Linked DNA regions of Magnetofaba australis IT-1. The main gene of each other region encodes a partner of the protein of the gene in region 2 in a complex. Links are inferred from orthologs where the notes say so. Each region holds a gene or a part of one and is shown on either strand. Other genes may lie near its edges. The genes, in order: rpsG and tig.

What was found.
Region 1: the proteins of tig (region 2) and rpsG are in contact, whole or in part, in a crystal structure (PDB 3GTY), measured with the Thermotoga maritima proteins. The link is inferred for Magnetofaba australis IT-1 from one-to-one orthologs. Residues at the interface, in WP_004081061.1 of Thermotoga maritima: Glu122, Val124, Val129, Leu130, Tyr133, Glu188, Gly259, Ile262, Tyr263, Glu266, Ser270, Glu273, Gln274, Glu277, Arg308, Gln311, Ile312, Ser315, Tyr316, Glu325, Arg329, Arg336, Leu363, Phe366, Trp367, Arg373, Leu377, Arg381, Leu384, Glu387; in WP_004081843.1 of Thermotoga maritima: Lys34, Lys52, Lys55, Glu59, Arg62, Gln63, Glu66, Asn67, Lys69, Val71, Arg95, Ala109, Lys110, Lys111, Gly112, Arg113, Pro114, Glu117, Glu121, Ile124, Ala125, Tyr127, Asn128, Asn129, Thr130, Gly131, Lys135, Asp139, Arg142, Met143.

Annotation. Positions count from the first base shown.
Region 1 is NZ_LVJN01000020.1:1,332,220-1,335,653, reverse strand. What follows is about bases 515-3,434. They hold rpsG (30S ribosomal protein S7), read right to left. Parts: upstream 2,250-3,434; coding sequence 1,779-2,249; downstream 515-1,778. Other genes in these bases: rpoC (DNA-directed RNA polymerase subunit beta'), read right to left, coding at 3,049-3,434; rpsL (30S ribosomal protein S12), read right to left, coding at 2,321-2,692; fusA (elongation factor G), read right to left, coding at 515-1,736. Outside these bases: more of fusA, read right to left, coding at 1-514.
Region 2 is NZ_LVJN01000021.1:452,247-455,128, forward strand. It holds tig (trigger factor), read right to left. Parts: upstream 2,170-2,882; coding sequence 832-2,169; downstream 1-831. Other genes in the region: clpP (ATP-dependent Clp endopeptidase proteolytic subunit ClpP), read right to left, coding at 1-401; MAIT1_RS20630 (P-II family nitrogen regulator), read right to left, coding at 2,691-2,882. UniProt on the Bacillus subtilis protein: Involved in protein export. Acts as a chaperone by maintaining the newly synthesized protein in an open conformation. Functions as a peptidyl-prolyl cis-trans isomerase.

The DNA.
Region 1 (3,434 bases), on a different replicon or contig from region 2:
TCATTGGAGTCCACATCGTGGTAGGAGCCATCGAACAGAGTGGCTTTCACGTCAACCACCGGGTACCCGGCGATCACGCCAGCCGACAGGGAGTCTTCGATCCCCTTGCCCACCGCCGGAATGTACTCCCGTGGCACCACGCCGCCCTTGATCTCGTCGATGAACTCGAAACCGGCGCCGGGCTCATTGGGCTCCAGCTTGACCCAGACGTGACCATACTGACCACGGCCACCGGTCTGACGCACAAACTTGCCTTCCGACTCCACCGTGGCCTTGATGGTCTCACGGTACGCCACCTGAGGCTGACCAACGTTGGCGTCGACTTTGAATTCACGCATCATGCGGTCGACGATGATCTCCAAGTGGAGTTCGCCCATGCCGCTGATGATGGTCTGGTTGGTCTCATGGTCGACTTCCACCTTAAAGGAGGGGTCTTCCTGGGCCAGACGCTGCAGCGCGACAGACATGCGCTCCTGGTCAGCTTTGGTTTTAGGCTCCACGGCGATGGCGATAACCGGAGCCGGGAAGTCCATCTTTTCCAGAATGACAGGGTTCTTACCGTCACACAGGGTGTCGCCGGTGGTGGTGTTCTTCAAGCCCACAGCGGCTGCGATGTCGCCAGCGCGCACTTCGCTGATGTCTTCGCGCTTGTTGGCGTGCATCAGCATGATGCGGCCCAGACGCTCTTTACGGTCCTTGGTGGAGTTATTCACATAGGAACCGGACTCAGCCACACCGGAGTAGACGCGGAAGAAGGTCAAGGTGCCGACGAACGGGTCGGTCATAATCTTGAAGGCCAACGCCGAGAACGGCTCGTCATCGTTGGGCTTGCGTACGCAGGGCTTCTCGTCGTCGCCCGGCTCGATGCCTTCAATGTACGGGGTGTCTTCCGGCGAGGGGAAGTAGGCCACGATGGAGTCAAGAAGAGGCTGCACGCCCTTGTTCTTGAAGGCGGAGCCGCAGAACACGGGGACAAACGCGCTGGCGATGACGCCTTTGCGGATGCAGCGTTTAAACTCATCCCGAGGGATCTCTTCACCCTCCAGATACTTCTCCATCAATTCGTCATCCTGCTCCAGAGCGGTCTCCAGCAGCGCCTCACGGTACTCGGCAGCTTCATCGGCCATGTCGGCGGGGATCTCAGCGATTTCGAACTTGGCTCCCATGGAGTCTTCGTCATAGAGAATCGCGTGATTCTCCACAAGATCCACGATGCCGACCAAGTCATCTTCAGAACCGATGGGCAGCTGAGCCGGAATCGCTCGAGCGCCGAGACGATCTTTCATAGTCTGGACAGCGCGCAGGAAGTCGGCGCCCATGCGGTCCATTTTGTTCACGAAGGCGACGCGGGGGACGCCGTAGCGGTCGGCCTGGCGCCACACGGTTTCGGACTGGGGCTGCACACCAGCCACGCCGCAGAACACTGCCACAGCGCCGTCGAGAACACGCAGGGAACGCTCCACCTCAATAGTGAAGTCCACGTGGCCCGGGGTGTCGATGATGTTGATGCGGTGATCCTGCCAGAAGCAGGTGGTGGCCGCTGAGGTGATGGTGATGCCCCGCTCCTGCTCCTGCTCCATCCAGTCCATGGTGGCTGCGCCATCGTGGACTTCGCCGATTTTGTGCGAGCGACCGGTGTAGTACAAAACACGCTCGGTCACCGTCGTCTTACCGGCGTCGATGTGCGCCATAATACCGATATTGCGCACTTTATTAAGCGGAATCTCGCGAGCCATCGCCCTGTCCTCTGTCCTGTCCGTCTATCCTGATTCGTTCGCTTACCAGCGGTAGTGGGCGAACACTTTGTTGGCTTCGGCCATGCGGTGCGTATCGTCGCGCTTCTTGACGGTAGCGCCGCGATTATTGGAGGCCTCGATCAACTCGGCGGCCAGGCGTTCACGCATGGTCTTTTCTCCACGAGCGCGGGCATAACCCACCAACCAGCGGATGGCCAGGGTCTGACGACGCGCAGGGCGCACTTCGACCGGCACCTGGTAGGTGGCGCCGCCGACGCGGCGAGAGCGCACTTCAACGCTGGGGCGGACATTGTCAACCGCCTGTTTGAACACAGCCAGAGGCTCTTCTTTGGTGCGCTCTTCGATCAGTTCCAGCGCGCCGTAGAACACACGCTCAGCCAAGGACTTCTTGCCATCCAGCATGAGGCAGTTCATGAACTTGGTGACCAGCTTATCCCCGTAGCGGGGATCGGGGAGCACTTCCCGTTTGGGAACATCGCGACGGCGTGACATATGCCGGACTCCTATCAAACGATTCGAATACAGTAAGGTTCGCAATCCAACGCAAGCGCGTGGAGACCAGTTTACTTCGGACGCTTGGCGCCGTACTTGGAGCGAGCCTGCTTACGATCTTTCACGCCTTGGGTATCAAGGACGCCGCGCAGGATGTGGTAGCGCACGCCGGGCAAGTCCTTCACACGACCGCCGCGAATCAGCACCACAGAGTGCTCTTGCAGATTGTGGCCTTCGCCCGGGATGTAGGCGGAGACTTCAAAACCGTTGGTCAAACGCACGCGAGCGACCTTACGCAACGCCGAGTTGGGTTTCTTCGGCGTGGTGGTGTAAACGCGGGTGCAGACGCCACGTTTCTGCGGGCAGGCCTGCATGGCCGGAACGTTGTTTTTCTTCTTCTGTAAACGACGCCCCTGACGCACCAACTGATTGACTGTGGGCATAACGATTCTCTCCACGAAGTCCACAACGGCGACGACCACTATCGCGATCGCACGCAACAAACAGAAGACCAAACAGAGAATCAACTCCGTTCAGGTCACACGAGTATAAAAAACAGGAGGTAACGAACTTTTAAAGCCACTTGCCTGAGCTCGCGCTTGTCGACAGAGTCACAAGGCGATGCAGGATGGCTGACGTCACAACATCCTTCCGACGTTCTAAGGACCGGCTTGGGAGGCCGGTGAGCCCGTTAGAGTCCGGCGAATATAGTAGAATCGCCGTCTTCTTGCAAGGGCTTTTTTCGGGTGGGGTGAATTTTTCTGACCCCACCCGAAAAAGGCGGTGAAATCTATGTAACTTAGTGGGAAGCGAGCTCCGCTTTTTCTTCTTCAGAGGGCGCGTCATAGGCGGCAAAGCCCTCACGCGCGCGCCCGGTGCCTGCGGGCACCAGACGGCCCACAATCACGTTCTCCTTGAGACCGTTGAGCGTATCGGTGCGGCCGGAGATGGCCGCCTCGGTGAGAACGCGGGTGGTCTCCTGGAACGAGGCCGCAGAGATGAACGACGGCGTAGAGAGCGATGCTTTGGTGATGCCCAGCAGCAACGGCGTACAGGTCGCCGGACGGCCGCCGCGCTTCTCGGTCTTGAGGTTCTGACGGTCGAAATCGACCCGCTCAACCTGCTCGCCCACCACGAAGGTGGTGTCGCCCGGATCCATGATCATCACCTTCTGCAGCATCTGAC
Region 2 (2,882 bases):
CTGGCCTGACCCTGGAAGCCGCCCAGAGGTTGGTGGATCATCACCCGCGCATTGGGCAGGGCCAGACGCTTGCCTTCGGCGCCGGCGGTGAGCAGCACCGCGCCCATGCTGGCGGCCTGGCCGATGCACAGGGTGCTCACCTGGGGGCGGATGAACTGCATGGTGTCGTAAATCGCCATGCCCGCCGTCACCGAGCCGCCGGGGCTATTAATATAGAGGTGGATATCCTTGTCCGGGTTCTCCGACTCCAGGAACAGCAGCTGCGCCACCACCAGGTTGGCCATGTGCTCTTCCACCTGACCCACCAGAAACACCACCCGCTCCTTGAGCAGGCGGGAGTAGATATCATAAGCCCGCTCACCGCGGTTGGTGGATTCCACCACCATAGGCACCAAACTCATACAGACTCCTTTGGGTTACATTGGCCTTTTGGTTGCCTCATCCCGCCACTCCATGCGGGGTGTTTGGCGTCAGCGCGGCGCCGTGGCACGCGCTTGAATCACATTGTCTGCCGCCACTCCGGCCAGCATTTTTCCCCCAGTAATTGTGCAATAGTCATCGTGCAATTTCTACGCCGCCAGCGGCGTCGGCGTGCGCCCCAATCGGCCCAACACCTGCAAAACCGCGCCTCTTGGGGGATTTTACGCCCACCAGTGTTGAGACAGAGAGGTCATCAAAAGGTGTCGACAAATCGACAAAATTGATGACAACGCCACATTTTGTCGTGTGGGCGCACTCAACCAAGACTCCCATGATGCGCAAAAGGCCCGGCAAGGGGCAACCCCTGCCGGGCCTTGCATGCCCGTCGTTTGCAAAAAATTTGCGCGCGGATTACGCCGACTGACCCTCTTGACGCTCCATCAGCGCCTCAAAGGAGAGCGATTCGTCGCTCACTTCGGCCTGCTTGATGAGCCAGTCGATCACTTTCTCTTCCAGAGCGCCGCCTTGGATCTCTTCCATGCGCTTGGGATCTTCGCGGAACATCTTCTTGATCTGCTCGGCCTGCTCGCCCTGCACATAGGAGGAGACCAGGGCGTCCAGACGCGCCTCGATGGCGGCGTCGTCCACCTTCAGCTCCTCTTTGCGGGTGATGGAGCCCATCAGCAGGCCCAGGGTGACGCGCTCGCGGCCCTTGTCCTGGAACTCGGCGCGCATCTCCTCTTCGGGGATGTTGAGCTGATCGGGGTCGATGCCCTGCTGCTTGTACTGGGCCTTCATGCCCTCCACCAGACCATCGATCTCCTGCTCCACCAACTGGCTGGGCAGATCCACGGGGTTGGCTTCCAGCAGTTGGCGCATGATCTGCTGTTTGAGGTCGTTCTGAATGGTCTGCTGGGCGTCCTGCTTGAGGCGTTTTTCGATCTCTTCGCGCAGCTTCTCCACACCGCCGTCGGCGATGCCCGCCTTCTTCGCCAGCTCGTCGTCCACCGCCGGCATATTGGCCTTCTTGACCTCTTTAATACCGCACTTGAACACCGCTTCCTTACCCGCCAGCTCTTGGCTGTGGTAGTCGGCGGGGAAGCTGACGGTCACATCCTTCTCTTCGCCCGCTTTAACGCCCACCAGCTGCTCTTCAAAGCCAGGGATGAAGCGGTTGGAGCCCAGGTCGAGGACGTAGTCGTCGGCCTGACCGCCGGGGAACAGTTCGCCGTCAATCGAGCCGGAGAAGCTCATGCGCACCTGGTCGCCCATTTCCGCAGCCTCTTCGGAAGGCTGGTATTCGGCGTGGTGCTGCTGGATCTTCTGGATCACCCGCTCCACGTCCTCGCCGCCGATCTCCACATTGGCGCGGGTCAGCTTCAGGCCGGTGTAGCCCTGGGGCTCAATGGTGGGGAAGATCTGGATCGAAGCGGTGTAGGTGAAGTCCGCGTCTTTGGTGACGTCGCCCACCTTCAGGGTGGGCATGCCCACCGGACGCAGGGACTGCTCGGAGAGCGCCTGGGGATAGGTGGTCTGGAACAGACGCTCGGCCACATCGTTCTTCACCGCGTGGCCGAAGCGCTGCTCGATGACTTTGCGCGGCACGCGACCGGGGCGGAAGCCGGGCAGTTTGGCCTGCATGGCCAGTTTGCTCAGCTCGGCGTCCAGCATGGCGTTGACTTGCTCGGCGGGCACAGTGATGATCACGTCGCGATCAAAAGCGCCTTTTTCTTCGACGGTGACTTGCATGGGTGAATTTCCGTGGTGTGGTTGACTGAATGACGGCAAGGCCCGCAGCGTTGCCGCCCGGCGGGTCTTACAGCAGTGATGAGACGGTTTTGGTGCGAAAGGGGGGACTCGAACCCCCACGCCTTGCGGCGCCGGATCCTAAATCCGGTGCGTCTACCAATTCCGCCACTTTCGCGCAGGCGTCGACAAACGACGACGCCCCATACAAAGAACCCGGCCTGGGGCCGGGATCTGATGCCAAGCAACACGCGGCCTGAGTGGTCATTCAGAGCGTGGGCTGTATAAAAATGGGGCGAAGGACGGGGTTCGAACCCGCGACCACCGGAGCCACAATCCGGGGCTCTACCGACTGAGCTACCTCCGCCACATGGGGTCTTGTCCAACACAACGCCCGGGGGCGTTAATGACTCCTCAGACCCGCCACTGAAGTGGATTCGGGATACTAGCGCCAATGGCGCCGTTTTGCCAGAAAAAAATCACGCCGAAAAAAAATCCTCCGGCAAAGCAGCGCGCCCCCGCCCCTACTCCGCTTTTTGCAGCGTCTCCTGGAATTTGGGAATCTGGCTCTGCAGACCCGCCACGCTCTCCACGTCCAGCACAAACGCGATGCCGGTGCCCGGTTTGGCGAACTCCCCCGCCTCCGAGGCCGCCGCCAGCACCGGCTCCACCAAATGCTGCTCCAGCAGCATCAGAATCACGTCGCGCTGCACGTC